DNA from 4 places in the Streptomyces sp. NPDC048171 genome. Region 2 is predicted to be linked to each of the others. Evidence: riboswitches for the same ligand, from Rfam matches in the RefSeq annotation. Region 2 holds a riboswitch; each other region holds the start of a gene.
The links. A riboswitch is a leader RNA that binds a small molecule or an ion and turns the genes downstream of it on or off. The one in region 2 is predicted to bind cyclic di-AMP.
Positions count from the first base shown of each region.

Region 1: another riboswitch for cyclic di-AMP. It lies ahead of ACGF3J_RS05200 (C40 family peptidase); the one in region 2 lies ahead of ACGF3J_RS11250 (M23 family metallopeptidase).
Region 3: another riboswitch for cyclic di-AMP. It lies ahead of ACGF3J_RS14030 (transglycosylase family protein); the one in region 2 lies ahead of ACGF3J_RS11250 (M23 family metallopeptidase).
Region 4: another riboswitch for cyclic di-AMP. It lies ahead of ACGF3J_RS18180 (transglycosylase SLT domain-containing protein); the one in region 2 lies ahead of ACGF3J_RS11250 (M23 family metallopeptidase).

Region 1 is NZ_JBIDAU010000002.1:169,902-174,772, reverse strand. It holds gene pcrA (DNA helicase PcrA) at 1-2,148, opposite strand, end outside; cyclic di-AMP (ydaO/yuaA leader) riboswitch at 2,380-2,554, shown strand; gene ACGF3J_RS05200 (C40 family peptidase) at 2,563-3,759, shown strand; gene ACGF3J_RS05195 (tellurite resistance/C4-dicarboxylate transporter family protein) at 3,787-4,806, shown strand; gene ACGF3J_RS05190 (hypothetical protein) at 4,784-4,871, opposite strand, start outside.
Region 2 is NZ_JBIDAU010000003.1:564,218-569,088, forward strand. It holds gene ACGF3J_RS11240 (FAD-dependent monooxygenase) at 1-1,066, shown strand, start outside; gene ACGF3J_RS11245 (GntR family transcriptional regulator) at 1,213-1,908, opposite strand; gene ACGF3J_RS11250 (M23 family metallopeptidase) at 2,109-2,873, opposite strand; cyclic di-AMP (ydaO/yuaA leader) riboswitch at 2,886-3,050, opposite strand; gene ACGF3J_RS11255 (M16 family metallopeptidase) at 3,241-4,629, opposite strand; gene ACGF3J_RS11260 (M16 family metallopeptidase) at 4,626-4,871, opposite strand, start outside.
Region 3 is NZ_JBIDAU010000004.1:526,038-530,908, reverse strand. It holds gene ACGF3J_RS14050 (Ppx/GppA phosphatase family protein) at 1-21, opposite strand, end outside; gene ACGF3J_RS14045 (DUF501 domain-containing protein) at 18-560, opposite strand; gene ACGF3J_RS14040 (septum formation initiator family protein) at 610-1,092, opposite strand; gene eno (phosphopyruvate hydratase) at 1,192-2,472, opposite strand; gene ACGF3J_RS14030 (transglycosylase family protein) at 2,708-3,409, opposite strand; cyclic di-AMP (ydaO/yuaA leader) riboswitch at 3,413-3,579, opposite strand; gene ACGF3J_RS14025 (transglycosylase family protein) at 3,764-4,789, opposite strand.
Region 4 is NZ_JBIDAU010000006.1:144,685-149,555, forward strand. It holds gene ACGF3J_RS18170 (GNAT family N-acetyltransferase) at 1-570, opposite strand, end outside; gene ACGF3J_RS18175 (HAD family hydrolase) at 836-1,636, shown strand; gene ACGF3J_RS18180 (transglycosylase SLT domain-containing protein) at 1,652-2,152, opposite strand; cyclic di-AMP (ydaO/yuaA leader) riboswitch at 2,156-2,311, opposite strand; gene ACGF3J_RS18185 (polyprenyl synthetase family protein) at 2,879-3,889, shown strand; gene ACGF3J_RS18190 (DUF2092 domain-containing protein) at 4,169-4,871, shown strand, end outside.

The sequences.
Region 1 (4,871 bases), on a different contig from region 2:
GCCCCAGGCGCTGCGCAGGGTGGACCGGGTCAGGTAGAGCCGCTCGCGGGCGCGGGTGATGCCGACGTACGCCAGCCGCCGTTCCTCCTCCAGTTCCTTGGCCTGGCCGAGGGCGCGCATGTGCGGGAAGACGCCGTCCTCCATGCCGGTGAGGAAGACGACCGGGAACTCCAGGCCCTTGGCGGTGTGCAGGGTCATGAGGGTGACGACGCCGTCGCCGTCCTCCTCGTCCGGGATCTGGTCGGAGTCGGCGACCAGGGCGACCTTCTCCAGGAAGTCGGCGAGGGTGCCGGCCTCCTCGCCCTCGGCCCGCTCCTGTTCGAACTCCAGGGCGACGGCCGCGAGTTCCTGGAGGTTCTCGATACGGGTCTCGTCCTGCGGGTCGGTGGAGGCCTGCAACTCGGCGAGGTAGCCGGTGCGTTCGAGAATGGCCTCGAGGACGGTCGCCGGTCCGGCGCCGGACTCGACGATGGTGCGCAGGTCCTCCATGAGCGTGTTGAACCGCTTGACGGCGTTGGCCGAGCGCGCCGCCATGCCGTACGCCTCGTCGACGCGCTTGAGTGCCTGCGGGAAGCTGATCTTCTCGCGCTGCGACAGGGCGTCGATCATCGCCTCGGCCCGGTCGCCGATGCCGCGCTTGGGGACGTTGAGGATCCGGCGCAGCGGCACCGAGTCCTCCGGGTTGGCCAGCACCCGCAGGTAGGCCAGGACGTCCCGGACCTCCTTGCGCTCGTAGAAGCGGACGCCGCCGACGACCTTGTAGGGCAGGCCGGTGCGGATGAAGACCTCTTCGAAGACACGGGACTGCGCGTTGGTGCGGTAGAAGACGGCGACGTCGCCGGCCTTGGCCTCGCCCGCGTCCGTGAGGCGGTCTATCTCGTCGGCGACGAACTGGGCCTCGTCGTGCTCGGTGTCGGCGACGTACCCGGTGATCTGGGCGCCGGCGCCCTGGTTGGTCCACAGGTTCTTGGGCCGGCGGGACTCATTGCGCTCGATGACCGCGTTGGCGGCGGTGAGGATGGTCTGGGTCGAGCGGTAGTTCTGCTCCAGGAGGATCGTCGTCGCGTTCGGGTAGTCCTCCTCGAACTGGAGGATGTTGCGGATGGTGGCGCCGCGGAAGGCGTAGATCGACTGGTCGGCGTCGCCCACCACACACAGCTCGGCGGGCGGGACCTCGGCCTCCGGCGGTACGTCGACGGGGTGCTCCGAGGCCCCGCCGACCAGCTCGCGCACCAGGGCGTACTGGGCGTGGTTGGTGTCCTGGTACTCGTCGACCATGACGTGCCGGAAGCGGCGGCGGTAGTGCTCGGCGACGTCCGGGAAGGCGCGGAGCAGGTTGACCGTCGTCATGATCAGGTCGTCGAAGTCGAGGGCGTTGGCCTCACGCAGCCGCGACTGGTACATCGCGTACGCCTGGGCGAGCGTCTTCTCGAAGCCTCCCCCAGACTCCGTCTGGGAGGTGCCCCCAGCCGCCTGGGCGGCGAAGTCCTCCTCGTCGATCAGCTCGTTCTTCAGGTTGCTGATCTTGGCGCTGAAGGACTTGGGCGGGAAGCGCTTGGGGTCCAGGTCGAGGTCGCGGCAGACCAGCGCCATGAGCCGCTTGGAGTCGGCGGCGTCGTAGATCGAGAAGGACGACGTGAAACCGAGCCGCTTCGACTCGCGGCGCAGGATGCGGACGCAGGCGCTGTGGAAGGTCATCACCCACATCGCGTTGGCGCGCGGGCCGACGAGCTGCTCGACGCGCTCCTTCATCTCGCCGGCGGCCTTGTTGGTGAAGGTGATCGCGAGGATCTGGCCCGGGTGGACGCCGCGCTCGGCCAGCAGGTGGGCGATGCGGTGGGTGAGCACGCGGGTCTTGCCGGAGCCGGCGCCGGCCACGATGAGCAGGGGGGAGCCGGAGTGCACCACGGCGGCGCGCTGATTGTCGTTCAGCCCGTCCAGGAGGGCGGCCGGGTCCAGGGCGGGGCGCGGGGCGCCGTCCCGGTAGTACCGGTCCCGCTCCGGGGGCGCGTCGAACTTCCCGCCGAACAGGTCGTGCGGGACCGGCTCCGGTCCGTGACCGTCCTCGGGCGGCGGCGGGGGTTCCTCCTCGTGACCCCGGGGGGTCTGGAGGCTCGCCAGGAAGCTGTCGTCAAAGAGGCTGCTCATCGCTCTCCGAGTCTAGGGCGCCCCACCGACAACCCGATGCCACCCCGGAGAATGTCCGGGACACCTCACACCGGTACGCCCTGCGACCTGCCGGAACACGGAGAGTGACACCCGTCGCCAAGGTCACGAAAATGTATCGGGCATATCACCCACCAACCTTCACAGCGGCCACACGAGTTGGCTACCGTGCGAGCAGGCCGAACGACCCCCTCCGGCGAACCTCGCCGGGCCGCGCGGCCTCCGCCGAGTCCGGCGTGCCCGCCACGGCGCCCGGAGCCGGGGACCCAACCGAGAACTTGGGGTGAATCGGCCGTACCGCCCTCCATGAGGACGGTCCGCCGTAGGGCAACCCTTCCGTGCCGCCCGAACCCGACAGCTAACCCGGTAGGCGGAGCACTTGGAAGGAGCGCCTCCTTGGCGTCGCACCGCAAGTCGCGCCCCACCGGATCACGCGTCGCGGGCATACGGACCCCGGCCCTCGCCACAGCGGCCCTCACCTCCGTCGCCCTGCTGTCCCAGACAGCGAACGCCACGCCGTCGGACGACGACAGGCCGAGCCTCGAAGAGGTCGAGAAGAAGGTCGACGACCTCTACCGCCAGGCGGGGTCGGCCACCGAGAAGTACAACGCGGCCAAGGAGAAGACCGCCAAGCAGCGCAAGAAGGTCGACACCCTCCTCGACGACGTCGCCCAGCGCACCCAGAAGCTCAACGACGCGCGCGAGGAACTGGGTTCCTTCGCGTCCGCGCAGTACCGCACGGGCACGGCGGTCCCGGAGACGGCGACCTTCCTGCTCGCGGACTCGCCGCAGGAGTACTTCGACCAGAACCAGCTGATGGGCCGGCTCACCGGCCGTCAGAAGACCGCGGTCGACGACTACGTCACGCAGCAGTCCGAGACGATGAAGAAGCGCCGGGAGGCCGCCGAGAGCCTGGAGACGCTCACCGGCTCCCAGCAGGACCTGAAGACGGCCAAGTCGACCGTCCAGAAGAAGCTCGCCACCGCGCGTGAACTGCTCTCGAAGCTGACCGCCGAGGAGAAGGCCCGGCTCGCGGCGATCGAGAAGAAGAAGCAGGAGGAGGCCGCCCGCAAGGCCGCGGAGCTGGCCGAGCAGCAGGCCCGGCAGCAGGCCGAGGAGCGCGAGCGGCGGGAGGAGGCCGCACAGCAGGAGAGCGGCGGAGGAAGTTCCTCCGGTTCCTCGGAGTCCGGCGGCAACAGCTCGTCGGGCTCCTCGACGCCGGACTCGTCGTACGGCACCAAGGCCGAGAAGGCGCTCGGCTTCGCCCGCGCCCAGATCGGCAAGCCGTACGTCTGGGGCGCCACCGGCCCCGGCTCCTACGACTGCTCCGGCCTCACCCAGGCCGCCTGGAAGGCCGCGGGGGTGACGCTGCCGCGCGTCACGTACGACCAGGTCAACGCCGGAACGACCGTCCCCGTCTCCCAGGCGCAACCCGGTGACCTCGTCTTCTTCTACGACGACCTCAGCCATGTCGGCCTCTACATCGGCAACGGCATGATGATCCACGCCCCGAAGCCGGGCGCGTACGTCCGCGAGGAGTCGATCTACTACGACGGCGAGTCGTCGATCCACAGCGTGGTGCGCCCGGCCTGACCGGCCCGGCTCTCTAGCATCGGGGACATGTCGTCAGGCACGTCGTCAGGCACTCTCCCCTCCCCCCTGCGCGCCTGGTGGGCGCAGCGTCCACCGGCGGCCGGGGCCGCGGTCATGGCGACCGGCATCCTGTCGGTCGCCATGCACCTGACGGGATACGAGGTCCTGTCCCGCATCGCCCTGTTCCTGGCCTGCGCCGCCTGGCTGGCCCTGGCGGCGAACTTCGTCTACCTGCTGCTGGTCGAGCGCCCGCAGTGGCTGACGCGGGCGGGGACACCGGGCGCGCTCACCGCGGTCGCCGCGACCACCGTGCTCGGCACCCGGTTCTCGCTGCTCGGCTGGACGGCCCTGGCCGCCGCGCTGCTGGCGCTGGCGGCACTGCTGTGGCCGGTGCTGCTCCTCCTGGTCGTGCGGCACTGGGGGCGCAGGATGCCGGGGGCGGTCTTCCTGGGGTGCGTGGCCACGGAGGGCCTGGCCGTGCTCGGCGCCACGCTGTCCGCGGTCACCTCGACGCCCTGGCTGGCGCACGCGGCGCTGGTGCCGTTCTGGCTGGGGATCGTGCTCTACCTGATCGCCCTGTTCCGCTTCGATCTGCGGCAGGTGGCCCTGGGCTCCGGTGACCACTGGGTGGCGGGCGGTGCGCTCGCCATCTCGGCCCTCGCAGGCGCCAAACTGATCGCGGCGGCCGGGACCGGCATGTACCTGTGGAACTCCGACGACAGCGCCGTGCTGCACGACGTGACCGTCTTCCTGCTCACCCTCGACCTCGCCTGGTACGTCGTCCTGCTGGTCGCCGAGTTCGTCTGGCCGCGGGTCCGCTACGACGTGCGGCGCTGGTCGACGGTCTTCCCGCTCGGCATGACGGCGGCGGCGACGCTCTCCGTGGCCGCCGCGATCGACGTCGCGTGGCTGGACGCACCCGGCCAGGTCCTGCTGTGGATCGCGGTGGCCGGGTGGCTGGCGGTCGCGGCGGGAGCGGTCGCGCAGGCCCGGACCGGGGTGCGGTCCGCGGGCGCGGGCGCCGTCACGTCCACAGCACCGCGATGAAGATGTTCGCGACGGTCAGCAGGCCCACGAGGCCGAACAGCGGCTTGTCGACCTTCTCGTCGTCG
Region 2 (4,871 bases):
CAGCGGCGGCTACCCCGTCGACGTACGCGGCACCGCACTCGACGTCGTGGAGAGGATGGGGATCCTGCCGCGACTGCGGGACGCGCACATCGACCTGCGCCGGATCACCTTCCGGGACGGGGACGGCGGCGAGGTGGCCTCGCTCCACCCGCACGCCGTCACCGGCGGTGCCGCGGGACGGGACCTGGAGATACGCCGCGGGGATCTGACGGACGCGCTGTACACGACGGTCCGGGACGACGTGGAGTTCCTCTTCAACGACTCCGTCGACATCCTCGACCAGTCCGGGCACGGGGTCGACGTCACCTTCCGCGGTGGCGGCAGCCGCACCTTCGACCTGGTGTTCGGCGCGGACGGCATGCACTCGCGTACCCGGGAGATGGTCTTCGGTCCCGAGGAGCGGTTCCGCAGGTACCTCGGCTACTGCTTCGCCGTGTTCACCATGCGCAACACCTTCGGCCTCTCCCACGAGACGGTCATGTGGAACACCCCGGGCAGGGCCGCCGCCCTCTACGCCGTGGGGGACGACGACGAAGTGCACGCCTTCCTGAACTTCGCCCGGCCGGAGCCGTCCCTCGACGCCTTCGGCAGCCCGGACGCCCAACGTGACCTGCTCGCCGAGGTCTTCGCCGACGCCGGCTGGGAGGTCCCGGGCATCCTGGCCGCCCTCCACGGCGCGGACGACGTGTTCTTCGACGCGGTCGGACAGATCCGCATGCCCCGCTGGTCCAGCGGCAGGGTCGCGCTGGTGGGCGACGCCGCGTACGCGCCCTCGTTCCTCACCGGCCAGGGCACCAGCCTCGCCCTCGTCGGCGCCTGCATGCTGGCCGGTTCGCTGGCCGACCGGGACCACGCCGCGGGCTTCGCCGCCTACGAACACGCCACCCGTGACTTCGTGACCCTGAACCAGAACCTGGTCGGCCAGGGCGGCGCCACCCTCTTCCCGACCACCGCGCGCGCCCTGGAGCAGCGCAACGACCGGCTGCGCGGTCTCAGCGCCATGCCCGCACCGGAGCCCCGCCCGGCCCATTCGGCGCTCACCCTGCCCGCCTTCGGCAGCCGCTGACGGATCCGCCCGCTTCTCGCAGCGCCGTTGCCCGAGCGGGCTCCTTTTCCGCACCATTTCGCTGCCCCATTCCCGTCCACCGACAGGAATACGGGCAGCCTAAAAAGGCCCTCCGAATTTCCTCCTCTTTGTATACGGGACCCGTGTTAATGCCGCAGGCTTGCCGTGTTTACGGGACGTTGCGAGTTCCTCACACGCTCCGTCCTGCCGCCGCCGGAGGCGAATCGAAGGCGGTGCCCCGGTGCCGACCGCTCGGCGTGCAGCGCCATGAGCGACCGCGCGCGGTCGCCGTCGCCCCGGGCCACCGCGTCGAGGATCGCGCCGTGCTCGGCCCAGTACTCCACCGGGCCGACCGGCGCCTCCACGTCGTACATCCAGGCGATCTTGTGGCGCAGCTGGGTCAGCAGCGCCGTCAGGGAGGGGCTGCCGGCGGCCTGGGCCAGGGTCTCGTGGAACCAGCCGCCCAGGGAGCGCAGATCCTCGCCACTGCCCTGCCTGGCGCGTTCCTGCCCCAGGCGGACCAGGCCGCGCAGCACCTTGAGGTGGGCGTCGGTCCGTCGGCGGGCGGCCCGGGCGGCGCCGAGGGGCTCCAGGAGCGTACGGGTCTCCAGCAGGTCGGCGGCCTCCTGTTCGGTCGGTTCCGCGACGCACGCGCCCGCGTGCCGCCGGGTCACCACGAAGCCCTCGGCCTCCAGCGTGCGCAGGGCCTCGCGGACGGGGACGCGGGAGACGCCGTAGCGACGGGCGAGGAGTTCCTCGGTGAGCCGGCCCCCGCGCACGTGGACGCCGGCGACGATGTCGTCCCGGATCGCGGTGCACACCGAATGCGCCGGAATACGCATGACCGACCTCCGCCTTAATCCCCGTGAAACGTCGACGGTTGACGTTTCCAGCGACTCTAGGCCAATCAAGCGGATATTCCGACGGCGGAGCGGATTTCATGGATGTTTTTTGGCCTACGGCGGGCGGCCGCGCGCCGGCGAAAACCAAAAGCCCCGGCTCACACGGCCGGGGCTTTCGGGTGGTGTCGCGGGGTCCGCCGTCAGACGTTCACGCCGTGGGAGCGGAGGTAGGCGACGGGGTCCATGTCCGAGCCGTACTCGGGGCTCGTACGGGCCTCGAAGTGCAGGTGGGGTCCGGTGACGTTGCCGGTGGCGCCGGAGAGGCCGATCTGCTGGCCGGGGTCGACCGACTGGCCGACGGAGACGCCGACGGACGACAGGTGCCCGTACTGCGTGTACGTGCCGTCGTGCATCTTGATCACGACCTGGTTGCCGTACGCCCCGCCCCAGCCGGCCTCGACGACGGTGCCGACGCCGACCGCGTGCACGGTCGTACCGCTGGAGGCGTGGAAGTCGATGCCGGTGTGGCTGCCGGAGGACCACAGGGAACTGCCGGCCTGGTACGCGGTGGAGACGTAGGACGAGGTGATCGGCGGGACGAACGTGTTGAGACGCTTGCGCTCGGCCTCCCGCGCGGCGCGCTCCTTGGCCTCGCGTGCCTCCTTGGCCGCTTCGGCGGCCCGCTCGCGCGCGGCCTCCTGGGCCGCCTCACGGGCCGCGGCGTCCGCGGCGGCCTGCCGCTGTGCGAGAGCCTGGGCGTCGATCTCCTCGGCCAGGGAGTCGCCGATGGTGATGACCGGGGTGAGTCCGCTCCGCTCCACCTCGGGCTCGGCGGCGAGCGCCGGAGCCGCGAGGGTGCCGACGACGCCGGTGGTGGCGAGGGCCGCGACACCCGCCGCGCGGGCGGTACTGCGATGCATCCTGCTGGGACGCCGGTGCTTCCCGGTGGCGCGCGTGAACGCCATGTAGAGGCTGGTCCTTTCCTTCCCTCTCGCCTACCGGGTTAGCTGACGGGTTCGGAGCAGGAAGGTCTCCTACGGACCCCCTCGCTGCACGCGCGGGCGTCCGATTCACCCCAGGGACTACGGTGGGTCCCCGGCTCCCCTGGCTCGCGCCGTACGGGGACTCGGCGATGACTGTCCGGTGCCGCGGGTGCGGCGCACTGCCTGACGAACAGCCCGGATGACGCTAAACGCGGCTGTGTTCAATCCTCAAACGCAACAGCGTTTTTGTAGCGCATGCCACAGGGCAGACGGGCAGCCTCTCCCTCAATTCGGACAAACGGCGGCCCCGGTGACACTCCGGTCACCGGGGCCGCTCTCCGCGCGTGCCCTACTCGGCCGCCACCACGGTGACTTCACCGATGCCGAGGGCCTCGACGGGCTCCTTGATCTGCGCTGCGTCACCGACGAGGACGGTCACCAGGCGGTCGACCGGGAAGGCGTTCACGACCGCCGCCGTGGCCTCCACCGTGCCCGTGGCGGCCAGTTGACGGTAGAGCGTCGCCTGGTAGTCGTCGGGCAGGTGCTGCTCGACCTGGTCGGCCAGGGTGCTCGCCACGGCCGCGGCCGTCTCGTACTTCAGCGGCGCCACGCCCACCAGGTTCTGCACGGCCACGTCGCGCTCGGGGTCGGTGAGCCCCTCCGCGGCGAGCTTGCGCAGCACCGTCCACAGGTCCTCCAGGGCGGGGCCGGTGTTCGGCGTGTCGACGGAGCCGCTGATGGCGAGCATGGCGGCGCCGGTGCCGTCCGGCGCGGACCGCAGCACCTGCCCGAACGCCCGAACGCCGTAGGTGTAGCCCTTCTCCTCGCGCAGGACGCGGTCCAGGCGGGAGGTGAGGGTGCCGCCGAGGCAGTAGGTGCCGAGCACCTGTGCGGGCCACACGCGGTCGTGCCGGTCGGATCCGGTGCGGCCGATCAGCAGCTGCGTCTGGACGGCGCCGGGCCGGTCCACGATGACGACGCGGCCCCGGTCGTCGGCGGTCACCGGCGGCACGGGACGGGGTTCGGCGGCGGCGCCGGTCCACGCGCCCAGGGTCTCGCCCAGCAGCGCGTCCAGGTCGAGGCCGGTGAGGTCGCCGACGACCACGGCGGTGGCCGTGGCGGGGCGGACGTGCCTCTCGTAGAAGGCGCGTACGGAGCCGGAGTCGATGGCCTCGACCGTCTCCTCGGTGCCCTGGCGCGGGCGCGACATGCGGCTCCCGGCCGGGAACAGCTCCTTGGAGAGCTCCTTGGCCGCGCGGCGGGCCGGGCTGGCCAGCTCGTGCGGGATCTCGTCGAGGCGGTTGCGGACCAGCCGTTCGACCTCGCTGTCCGCGAAGGCGGGTGCCCTCAGGGCGTCGGCGACGAGGCCGAGCGCCTTGGCGAGGCGCGAGGCGGGCACCTCCAGGCTGAGCCGGACGCCGGGGTGGTCGGCGTGCGCGTCGAGGGTGGCACCGCAGCGCTCCAGCTCGGCGGCGAACTCCTCGGCGGAGTGCTTGTCGGTGCCCTCGGAGAAGGCGCGCGCCATGATCGTGGCGACACCGTCGAGACCGGCCGGCTCGGCGTCCAGGGGCGCGTCGAGGAGCACCTCGACGGCGACGACCTGCTGGCCGGGGCGGTGGCAGCGCAGTACCGTCAGCCCGTTGTCGAGGCTGCCGCGGCCGGGCGCGGGGAACGCCCACGGCTTGGGCTCGCCGGCCTGCGGCTGGGCGTGGAAGTCCATGGTGGCGAGGTCGGTCACTTGGCCGCCTCCTCGTTCTCGTCGGTGGCGTCGTTCTCGGCGGTGTTCTCGTCGGTGGGGGCGGTCGGCTCGTAGACGAGCACCGCGCGGTTGTCGGGGCGCAGGCGGGCCTTGGCGACCTCCTGGACCTCCGCCGCCGTCACCTCGAGCACCCGCTGCACGGCGGTGAGGGCGAGCTGCGGATCGCCGAACAGCACCGCGTACCGGCACAGTTCGTCGGCGCGGCCGGCGACCGTGCCCAG
Region 3 (4,871 bases), on a different contig from region 2:
GACGGCGGCGACCCGGGTCACTGGGCGTCCTCCTGGTCGCCGTGGCCGGCGGGCGTCACGCACGGACCCTTGCGCCACCACTCGGGCAGCAGCGCGATCGCCTCGTCGCCCAGCGGATTGACGCCGGGTCCGGCCGCCAGCGAGTGGGCGACCAGCACGTGCAGGCACTTGACCCGGTCCGGCATGCCGCCCGCGCTCGGGAAGCCGGTCAGCTCCTCGATCTCGTCGCGGCGCCGGATGTAGTCCTCGTGCGCCGCGCGGTAGGCGGCGGCCAGCTCCGGGTCGGCGGCGAGGCGCTCGGTCATCTCCTTCATCACGCCGTTCGCCTCCAGCGTGCCGATGGCGGAGGCCGCCTTCGGGCACGTCAGGTAGTACAGCGTCGGGAAGGGGGTGCCGTCGGGCAGCCGCGGTGCCGTCTCCACGACGTCCGGCTGTCCGCAGGGGCAGCGGTGCGCGATGGCGCGCAGGCCGCGCGGAGGACGGCCGAGCTGCTGCTTGAAGGCCAGCACGTCCGCGTCGGTGGGCTCGGTGCGCGGCGTGGTCGGCGGGGGAGTCTGCATGACTGTCTTCTGCTGGTCTTCCTGTTGAGTCAGTGCCGGCGCGGTCGGTTCACGGCCGGCGGGCGGCGGCGTCGGCCTTGTCGACACCGTCCCAGACGTTCCGGTACCAGGGGCGGTCGGCCCCGCCGGACTCGGCGCGGGCCTTCCTGGCGGCGTCCGGGTCGACGACGACGAACCCCGTCTCCCCCGGCATCACGTAGTGCAGCCGCAGCCGGACCTGCTGCTCGGCGTAGGCGTCGTCCTGCCAGCGCGCCTTGAGGTCGCGCAGCTCCTCGACCCGGTCCCGGGTCTCCTGCTGCTCCCGCCGCAGATCGGCGATCTCGGCGCGCTGGGCGACGTACTGCCGTATCGGATAGGCGAGCGCCACGACGAGCGAGCAGAGCACCATCGCGAGCAGCGCGGCCCGGCCGGTCAGCCGGGAGCGACGGGCCTGGCGCTTGGTCTGCGAGCGGTAGACCCGGGCCGCGGTCTGTTCCCCGATGATCCGGATCCTGGTCGCGGTGGAGAAACGGTCCCGGTCCTTCACCGCCATGTCTGTCCCCGCTTCCCGTCCACACGTGCGTACGTCCCCGCACACGGTACGGGACCGAGTACGGGGACGTACGTACGACGCTGCTTACGACGGCGGCGCTCAGCCCTTGAAGCGCGGGAAGGCGCTACGGCCGGCGTACACCGCGGCGTCGTCGAGGATCTCCTCGATGCGCAGCAGCTGGTTGTACTTGGCGACGCGCTCGGAGCGGGCCGGGGCGCCGGTCTTGATCTGGCCGCAGTTGGTGGCGACGGCCAGGTCGGCGATGGTGACGTCCTCGGTCTCGCCGGAGCGGTGGGACATCATGCACTTGAAGCCGTTGCGCTGGGCCAGCTCGACGGCGTCCAGGGTCTCGGTCAGCGAACCGATCTGGTTGACCTTGACCAGTAGGGCGTTGGCCGAGTTCTCCTCGATGCCGCGGGCCAGGCGCTCCGGGTTGGTGACGAACAGGTCGTCGCCGACGAGCTGCACCTTGTCGCCGAGCTTGGCGGTGATGGTGTTCCAGCCGTCCCAGTCGTCCTCGAACAGCGGGTCCTCGATGGAGACCAGCGGGTACGCCTCGACCAGCTCGGCGTAGTACTCGGTCATCTCGGCGGCGGTGCGGTTCTTGCCCTCGAAGGCGTAGGAGCCGTCCTTGTAGAACTCGGACGCGGCGACGTCGAGCGCGAGGGCGATCTGCTCGCCGGGCGTGTAGCCGGCCTCCTTGATCGCCTCCAGGATGAGGTCGAGGGCCTCGCGGTTGGAGCCGAGGTTCGGGGCGAAGCCGCCCTCGTCGCCGAGGCCGGTGGCCAGGCCCTTGCTCTTCAGGACCTTCTTCAGCGTGTGGTAGACCTCGGCGCCCCAGCGCAGGGCCTCGGAGAAGGACTCCGCGCCGATCGGGGCGATCATGAACTCCTGGATGTCCACGTTGGAGTCGGCGTGCGAGCCGCCGTTCAGGATGTTCATCATCGGCACCGGCAGCAGGTGCGCGTTGGGGCCGCCCAGGTAGCGGAAGAGCGGCAGGTCGCTGGCCTCGGAGGCGGCGTGGGCGACGGCGAGGGAGACGCCGAGGATGGCGTTGGCGCCGAGCGAGCCCTTGTTGTCGGTGGCGTCCAGGTCGAACATCGCCTGGTCGATCAGGCGCTGCTCGGTGGCGTCGTAGCCGACGAGCTCCGGGCCGATCTGCTCGATGACGGCGAGGACGGCCTTCTCGACGCCCTTGCCGAGGTAACGGCCCGGGTCGCCGTCACGGAGTTCGATGGCCTCGAAGGCACCGGTGGAGGCGCCGGACGGAACGGCGGCACGACCCGTGCTGCCGTCGTCGAGGCCGACCTCGACCTCGACCGTGGGGTTGCCTCGGGAGTCCAGGATTTCCCGGGCTACGACGACGTCGATGGACGGCACGAGCATCTCCTTCTTCAATGTGACGCTTCGGTGTGACGCGCGGCTCCGCAGGACCGCGTCGGCTCTGCGGGACCGAGCCTAACCGGCTCCGGGCGATCGGCCAGCCGATCGCCCACCCGCTGGACAGAACCGAGAGTAAATTGTTTCCGAACGGAACAAAGCGGATTTCGAAAATGGGCCCGCCCCGGTGCGTACGGGGAACACACACCGGGGCGGGAGTCGCGGCAGGCGCCGCTTACTTCAGGTGCAGCTGCTGACCCGGGAAGATCAGGTCGGCCTCGTCGACGATGTCGTCGTTCAGCTTGAACAGCTTCTCCCAGCCGCCCTTGACCTCGTGCTCCTGGGCGATGGAGCTGAGGGTGTCACCCTTGACGACCTTGTACTCGCCGTCACCCTTCTCGACCTTCTTGCCGGTGGGGGTGGTGACCGTCTTCTTCTCGGCCTTCTTCTCGGCCTTCGGCTCGGCGGCCGGGCGCTCGTCGGAGCGGGACGCCTTCTGCTCGGTGGAGCGGTCGGCGGTGGAGCCGCTGTCCTGGCTCTCGCCGGAGCCGCCACCGGTGTTCGCGGCGTTCGAGAGGCCGGTGCCGCAGACCGGCCAGGCACCCTTGCCCTGGCCCGCGAGCACCTTCTCGGCGATCTCGATCTGCTGCGCCTTGCTGGCCTGGTCGGCGGTGGCGGCGTACTGGGTACCGCCGTAGCCGGCCCAGGTGGAGGCGGAGAACTGGAGGCCGCCGTAGTAGCCGTTGCCGGTGTTGATGGACCAGTTGCCACCGGACTCGCACTGGGCGACGGCGTCCCACTCGGAGGTGGTGGCGGCGGAGGCGTTGCCGGCCGCCATCAGCGGGGCGGCGACGGCGGCACCGGTCACGCCGGCGACGGCGATGACGCGAGTGGCCTTGGACGGACGACGGTGCTTGCCCTTGCCGGAAAACAGCATGGTTGATCCCCTCACCGACGCCTGCGAGGTGAGCTGTCGGGTTCGGGCCGGTTGAGTTGCCCGGCCGGGTTCCTCGCGGAACTCGGCTCCACCCCTAGCCGCTCCGGCAGAACTGCCCGGTGCGGCACTTACCTTGGGTCCCCCGCTCCTGCCTTCGGCGCTTTTACGCGACGACTGTTCCCGTACGGCCGCTGGCAGGATTCGGCGTTGCGGCTGTCGGGGCCCGCGGTGGCGAGCGGTCATGACCGTAGACACGCGCTCCGCGGATTTTCAAAGACGATCACGGCTTCTGAGACCTATCTCTCACGAGATCCAAAACGGACATAGGGTCTCTAACCATGACGCGAACTCCCCCTACTTTTCGCCCGATTCGCCCGTGACCGTGAGCGTCTGACCGGGCAGGATGCGGTCGGGGTCCTGACCGACGACCCGCTCGTTGCCGGAGTAGAGCGCACGCCATCCGCCGTCGACGCCAAGGGAGTCGGCGATGGCCCAGAGACTGTCGCCGGAGCGGACGATGTACGAGTCGTCACCGGCGTCCCCCGACCCTCCGTCACGCGAGGCGTGCCGGCCCGAGGTGCTGTCGGTGAGCCCCTTCCAGCGCCCGCCCTCGTCCGCGCTGTCGCCGCGGTGCTTGCCGGAGCCGGACGAGCGGTCGGCGGCCTCCGGATCGGCGGTGGCGCGGCGGTCGCTTTCGGACGATGTGCCCGTCTTGGCGGATTGCTTCTTGCCGTCGGACGAGTCGTCAGGGGACTCCGACCCGGAGGACGGAGAAGACGAAGGGGACGAAGCGGACGCGCCGGGTGTGGGCTCGGTCTCCTTCTCCGAACCCGACGGCGACGACGCGTCGGACGACTCGGATGATTCGGACGACTCGGGCGAGTCCGACGCCTTGGGCGAACCCGTCGGCTCGGGCGTCTTGGACCCGGCGGGGTCGGGGGTGTCCGACGTCTTCGGGGCCTGCGAACCCTCCGACGCGCCGTCACCGGTCGGCGCGGTGGCGCCCGGGGGGTTGCCCAGACCCGCGAGCAGTCCGCAGGTCGGCCAGGCGGCGATGCCCTGGTCCGCGTACAGCTTCTCGGCGATTCTTATCTGCTGGGAGCGACTGGCCTGGTCGGCGCTGGCCGCGTACTCCAGGCCGCCGTACCGCTCCCACGCCTCCTGGGGGAGCTGGAGGCCGCCGTAGTAGCCGTTGCCGGCGTTCTGGCTCCAGGCGCCGCCGGTCTCGCACTCGGCGATCTGGTCCCAGTTCGCCCCGGCCGCGTGGGCGCCGGTGGCGCCGAGCAGCGGGATGGCGATGGCGGAGCCGGTCACTCCGGCGGCGACGACCAGTGCGGGAGCCTGGCGGGGGCGGCGGTGACGACCGTTCCCGGAGAGCATGCGACGACCTTTCACAGACGACGGGGACCGTGCGGCGGATGATGCTCGTCGCCACACTGATTCGTGAACGTATAGGCAGATG
Region 4 (4,871 bases), on a different contig from region 2:
CTGCGCCGACTTCCACTCCATGAGCGTGCGCAGCGCGGCCGGCTCGCGTTCGTCGAAGACGAAGCGCACGTCGCCGGCCTGGCGGCCCAGCCTGCGCTCCTTGGCGAGGGTGGTCTTCAGGAACTTCGGCGACTGGGTGCGCAGGACGTTCTCGTACGCCTCGTAGCCCTTCTCCACGTCGATGACGTAGGTGGTGTGCTCCTCGGCGGCGTACGGCACGAACAGCCCCTGCTCGGCCTCCAGGTTGTCGAAGGCGAGGCTCGACAGGGAGCAGGCCCGCAGCAGTCGGCGGGGATCCGGGGCGAGGCCCCGGCGCAGGACCGCGCCCTGGCAGTCCGACACCCCCAGCCCGATCGCCCGGCCCTGGCCCAGCGGCCCGCGTTCGTGCGGCAGGAATCCGGCCGCCTCACCGCCGTCGTACAGCACCGCCACCCGCGCCCGCGGCCGTACCCGGCCCACGGCGTCGGTGAACTCCGGTTCCATGAACGGGTTGCGCGGCGCCGTCGACTTGGCGCGCATTTCCCGCCAGAGCTCCCGTTCCCCCTCGCCCAGCTCCTGTGGCCTGAGCACACGTACGCGTCCGCTGTTCAACCCGACCCCCCGATCAAGTCCCCCCTGGACAACAGGAAGGTACCCCGGGGGCCGCCCCGGGGGTAGGTAGCAGACCATGTTGTTGCCAACCGGTGCACAGGCCCTTAACCGGCTTTAGCCGATGATGTGTCAGGTTTCGGACATGTTCGTGCGTCGTCGTGCGCGTTCGAACGTACTCGCCGCGTCCTCGTTCGGAACCGGTCGCGGGTGAGTCGGACCGGTGTCGCGTCCGTATTCTCTGATCATGGACCGCACCGCATACTCACTCGTCGCCACCGACCTCGACGGCACGCTGCTCCGCGGCGACGACACCGTCTCCGAACGGTCGCTGGCCGCGCTGGCGCGGGTGGCCCGGGCGGGTGCGCGGCATCTGGTGGTGACGGGGCGCCCGGCACCCCGGGTGCGGCCCCTGCTCGACCGCCTCGGGTGCACGGGGCTCGCGGTGTGCGGGCAGGGCGCGCAGGTGTACGACGCCGGCGCGCACCGGATGCCGTGGTCGGTGACCCTGGACCGGGAGCTGGCGGAGACGGCGCTCGGCAAGATCGAGGCCGAGGTGGGCCAGGTGTACGCCGCGGTCGACCAGGACGGCGTCGACGGCCTGACCCTCATCGAGCCCGGGTACCTGATGCCCCACCCCACGCTGCCCGCGGTGCGGGTGGAGCGGCGCGACCAGCTGTGGCGCACCCCGATCAGCAAGGTGCTGCTGCGCCACCCCGACCTGAGCGACGACGAGTTGGCGTCGACCGCGCGCGCGGTGGTCGGCTCCCTCGCGACGGTCACCATGTCGGGGCCCGGCACGGTGGAGCTGCAGCCGTGCGGCATCACCAAGGCGACCGGCCTGGCGCTGGCCGCAGAGCGACTGGGAGTGGGCCGGCGGCGCACGATCGCCTTCGGCGACATGCCCAACGACATCCCGATGTTCGACTGGGCGGCGCACGGCGTCGCCATGGCCGGTGCCCACCCCGAACTCAAGGCGGTGGCCGACGAGGTCACGACGACGAACGAGGACGACGGCGTGGCCGTCGTCCTCGAACGGGTCTTCTGAATGTCGCGGTGCGGCTCAGTACGCGCCGAAGACGTTGTCCATCGAGCCGTACCGGTCGGCCGCGTAGTTGCAGGCCGCGGTGATGTTGGCGACCGGGTCGTACGGGTCCCAGGAGGTGCCCTCGACGTGGTACGCCTGGAAGGTCGGGTCGATCACCTGGAGCAGGCCCTTGGACGGGGTGCCGTTGATGGCGTTGATGTCCCAGTTGTTGATGGCGAGCGGGTTGCCGGACGACTCCCGCATGATGTTGCGGTGAATGCCCTCGTACGAGCCGGGGATGCCGTGCTGCGCCATGACGTCGAGCGACTCGCGGATCCAGCCGTCGAGGTTGTCCGGGTAGGCGGTCGCCGCCGTGGCGGCCGTCTTGGTGGCGGCCGGGGCGGCCGGGGTGGCCGCGGACGCGCCGGTGGCGCCGATGAGCGGCAGGGCGAGCACCGCGGCACCGGTGCCGGCCAGGGCGAGCTTGCGGGCGATCCGGGTGGTCCGGGCGTGACGGTTCTGACCGTTGGCAGACATCTGTGTCCCTCTCCTGACGCCTGCGAGGTGAGCTGTCGGGTTCGGGCGGGGAGGTGCCCGGCCGCGCCCTGACGGGTACGGCTTCACCCCGAGCCGCTCCGGTGGTGACCGGTGCGGCGACTTACCTGGGTCCCCCGCTCCTGCCGGCGAGTGAGTTGAGTGGATGACTGTGCGTACGGGCGATGGCAGGATTCGGCGTCCGCCCGACAGGCCGGGAACGTATGCGAGAGCACATGTCCGAAACAAGTGCAGGAATCACCCAACGTCCTGTTGACCTTGGTCTGAGGTGTTTGAGGCTCTTGATCCTTTGCGGTTGCCAAGTCTCAACTGGCTTGCGGGGCAAAGGGAGGGCACAGGTTGCGGCGGGGTTGCCCGAGAGGGCTCCGGAGTGAGCCAACTCACGGGCCTCAACAAGCGCGGCAAAACGGGCATTAGTCCCAACTATGCCCCAACCGGCCCTCAATGCAGAGCGCTTCGCCCTTCCGGTGTTTTCGTGTGCCGGGCGGGCATCCGTTCGGGGCCGGGGAGGCGATATTGAAATCGGCCAATATGTGCTCATATCGACTGATCAAAAACATACCGCTCATGATCCGATACAGCCCGGCCTGTAGCGGTGGGCGCTAGCGGTGATCGAAAGGTGACCGGATACGCTGACTCGAGTGGTGGCAGCGACCTATCGACAAACCAGGTAATCGCCAGTAGACACCAGCAGACAGGAGACCCCTCGTGACCGTCGTCGGGCCGTTCGGGCTGAGCGTGCGGGACCAGGCTCTGGAAGCCGATGTCCAGGCCGGATTGGTCGCGGTCGAGGAAGGGTTGCTTGAGGCAACCAAGAGCGAGGTGCCCTTCATCACGGAGGCCGCCCAGCACCTGGTGCGGGCCGGCGGCAAGCGGTTCCGGCCGCTCCTCGTGATGCTCTCGGCCCAGTTCGGCGACCCCTACGCCCCCGGGATCGTGCCCTCGGCCGTGGTGGTGGAGCTGACCCACCTGGCCACGCTGTACCACGACGACGTGATGGACGAGGCCGCCGTGCGGCGCGGGGTCGCCAGCGCCAATGTCCGCTGGGACAACTCGGTCGCGGTCCTGACCGGCGACTTCCTGTTCGCCCGCGCCTCCCAGATCCTCGCCGACCTCGGGCCCGAAGCGGTCCGCGTGCAGGCCCTCGCGTTCGAGCGGCTGGTCACCGGCCAGATCCTGGAGACGGCCGGCCCGCAGGACGGCCGGGACCCCGTCGACCACTACCTGGACGTGCTGGGCGGCAAGACCGGCTCGCTGGTGGCCGTCTCCTGCCGGTTCGGCGCGATGATGTCGGGCGCCGACGAGACGGTGGTGGACGTACTCACCCAGTACGGCGAGCGGCTCGGCGTCGCCTTCCAGCTCGCGGACGACGTCCTGGACATCGCCTCCGACTCCCACGAGTCGGGCAAGACGCCCGGCACGGACCTGCGCGAGGGCATCCCCACCCTGCCGGTGCTCCGGCTGCGCGAGCGTGCGGCCCGGCTGGGCCTCGCCGAGGACATCGCGCTGAGCGAGCTGCTCGACTCCGACCTGAGCGACGACGCCCGGCACGCCGAGGCGCTGCGTCTGCTGCGCGCCCACCCCGCGCTGGAGCACGCCCGGCGGGACACCGTCCGCTATGCCAAGGAGGCCCGCGCGGCCCTGGCTCCGCTGCGGGAGTGCGAGGCGAAGGCCGCGCTGGTGGAACTGTGCGACGCCGTGGTGCACCGGGCCGGCTGAACCCCGCCCCGCCCGTGCGCCGCGCCACGGACGGGTGCCCTCCGCCGGCCGGCGGCGCACCCGTCCCCTACGGGGCGGGGGAGGAACCGCCCCTTGGTGTCATCCCGCAGGAGTACGTGGAGTTGAGCCCGCGGTCTGACGATTGCGCTCCGGTGATTTGGTCAGATGGACACCACGGAAAACACCAATCCTCACCGATTCGGGTGAGAATGGCGGCTCACGGGTGAACGAGTGCGAGGTCGCGAGACAGCCGCCGCCGACGACGGAGGTAGGGCACAGATGGCACCGATCGATTCCGACGACAACACGACCCCCGGGGCGGGCGAGGAGCTGAGTGCCCGACGGCGCAAGGCCGCGCGGTACGTCGTCCCGGTCGCGGTGATGGGAGTGGCGGCCGCGACGATCGGGCTGGTCCCCGCTCTCGCCGACTCCGGGGACCCCGACCTGCCGAAGGTCACGGCGGAGGAACTCGTCCAGAAGATCGCCGAGTCGGACGTCCAGCAGCTCTCCGGCACGGTCCGGATCAGCACCGACCTGGGTCTGCCGGACCTCGGCGGCCTGGAGAGCGGCCTGATGTCCGGAATGTCCGGCGGTCCGGGCGGGGAGGGGAAGGACGGCGGCTCGTCCGCCGACCCCTCGGCCAAGCTCACCCAGCTGGCCTCCGGCTCCCACACCCTGCGCGTCGCGGCCGACGGCCCCGACCGGCAGAAGGTGTCCCTGCTGGAGGACGCCGCCGAGTACAGCCTCATCCACGACGGCAAGGACGTCTGGGGCTACGACAGCAAGTCCAACGAGGTCTACCACTCGGCGTCCGACGGCGCGGAGCGGCCGGAGAAGGACGTGCCGGCCACCCCGAAGGACTTCGCCGACCAGGCGCTCAAGGCGATCGACGACACCACGTCCGTGAAGGTCGGCGGCACCGCCCAGGTGGCCGGCCGCGACGCGTACCGGCTCGTCGTCGAGCCCAGGCAGAAGGGGTCCA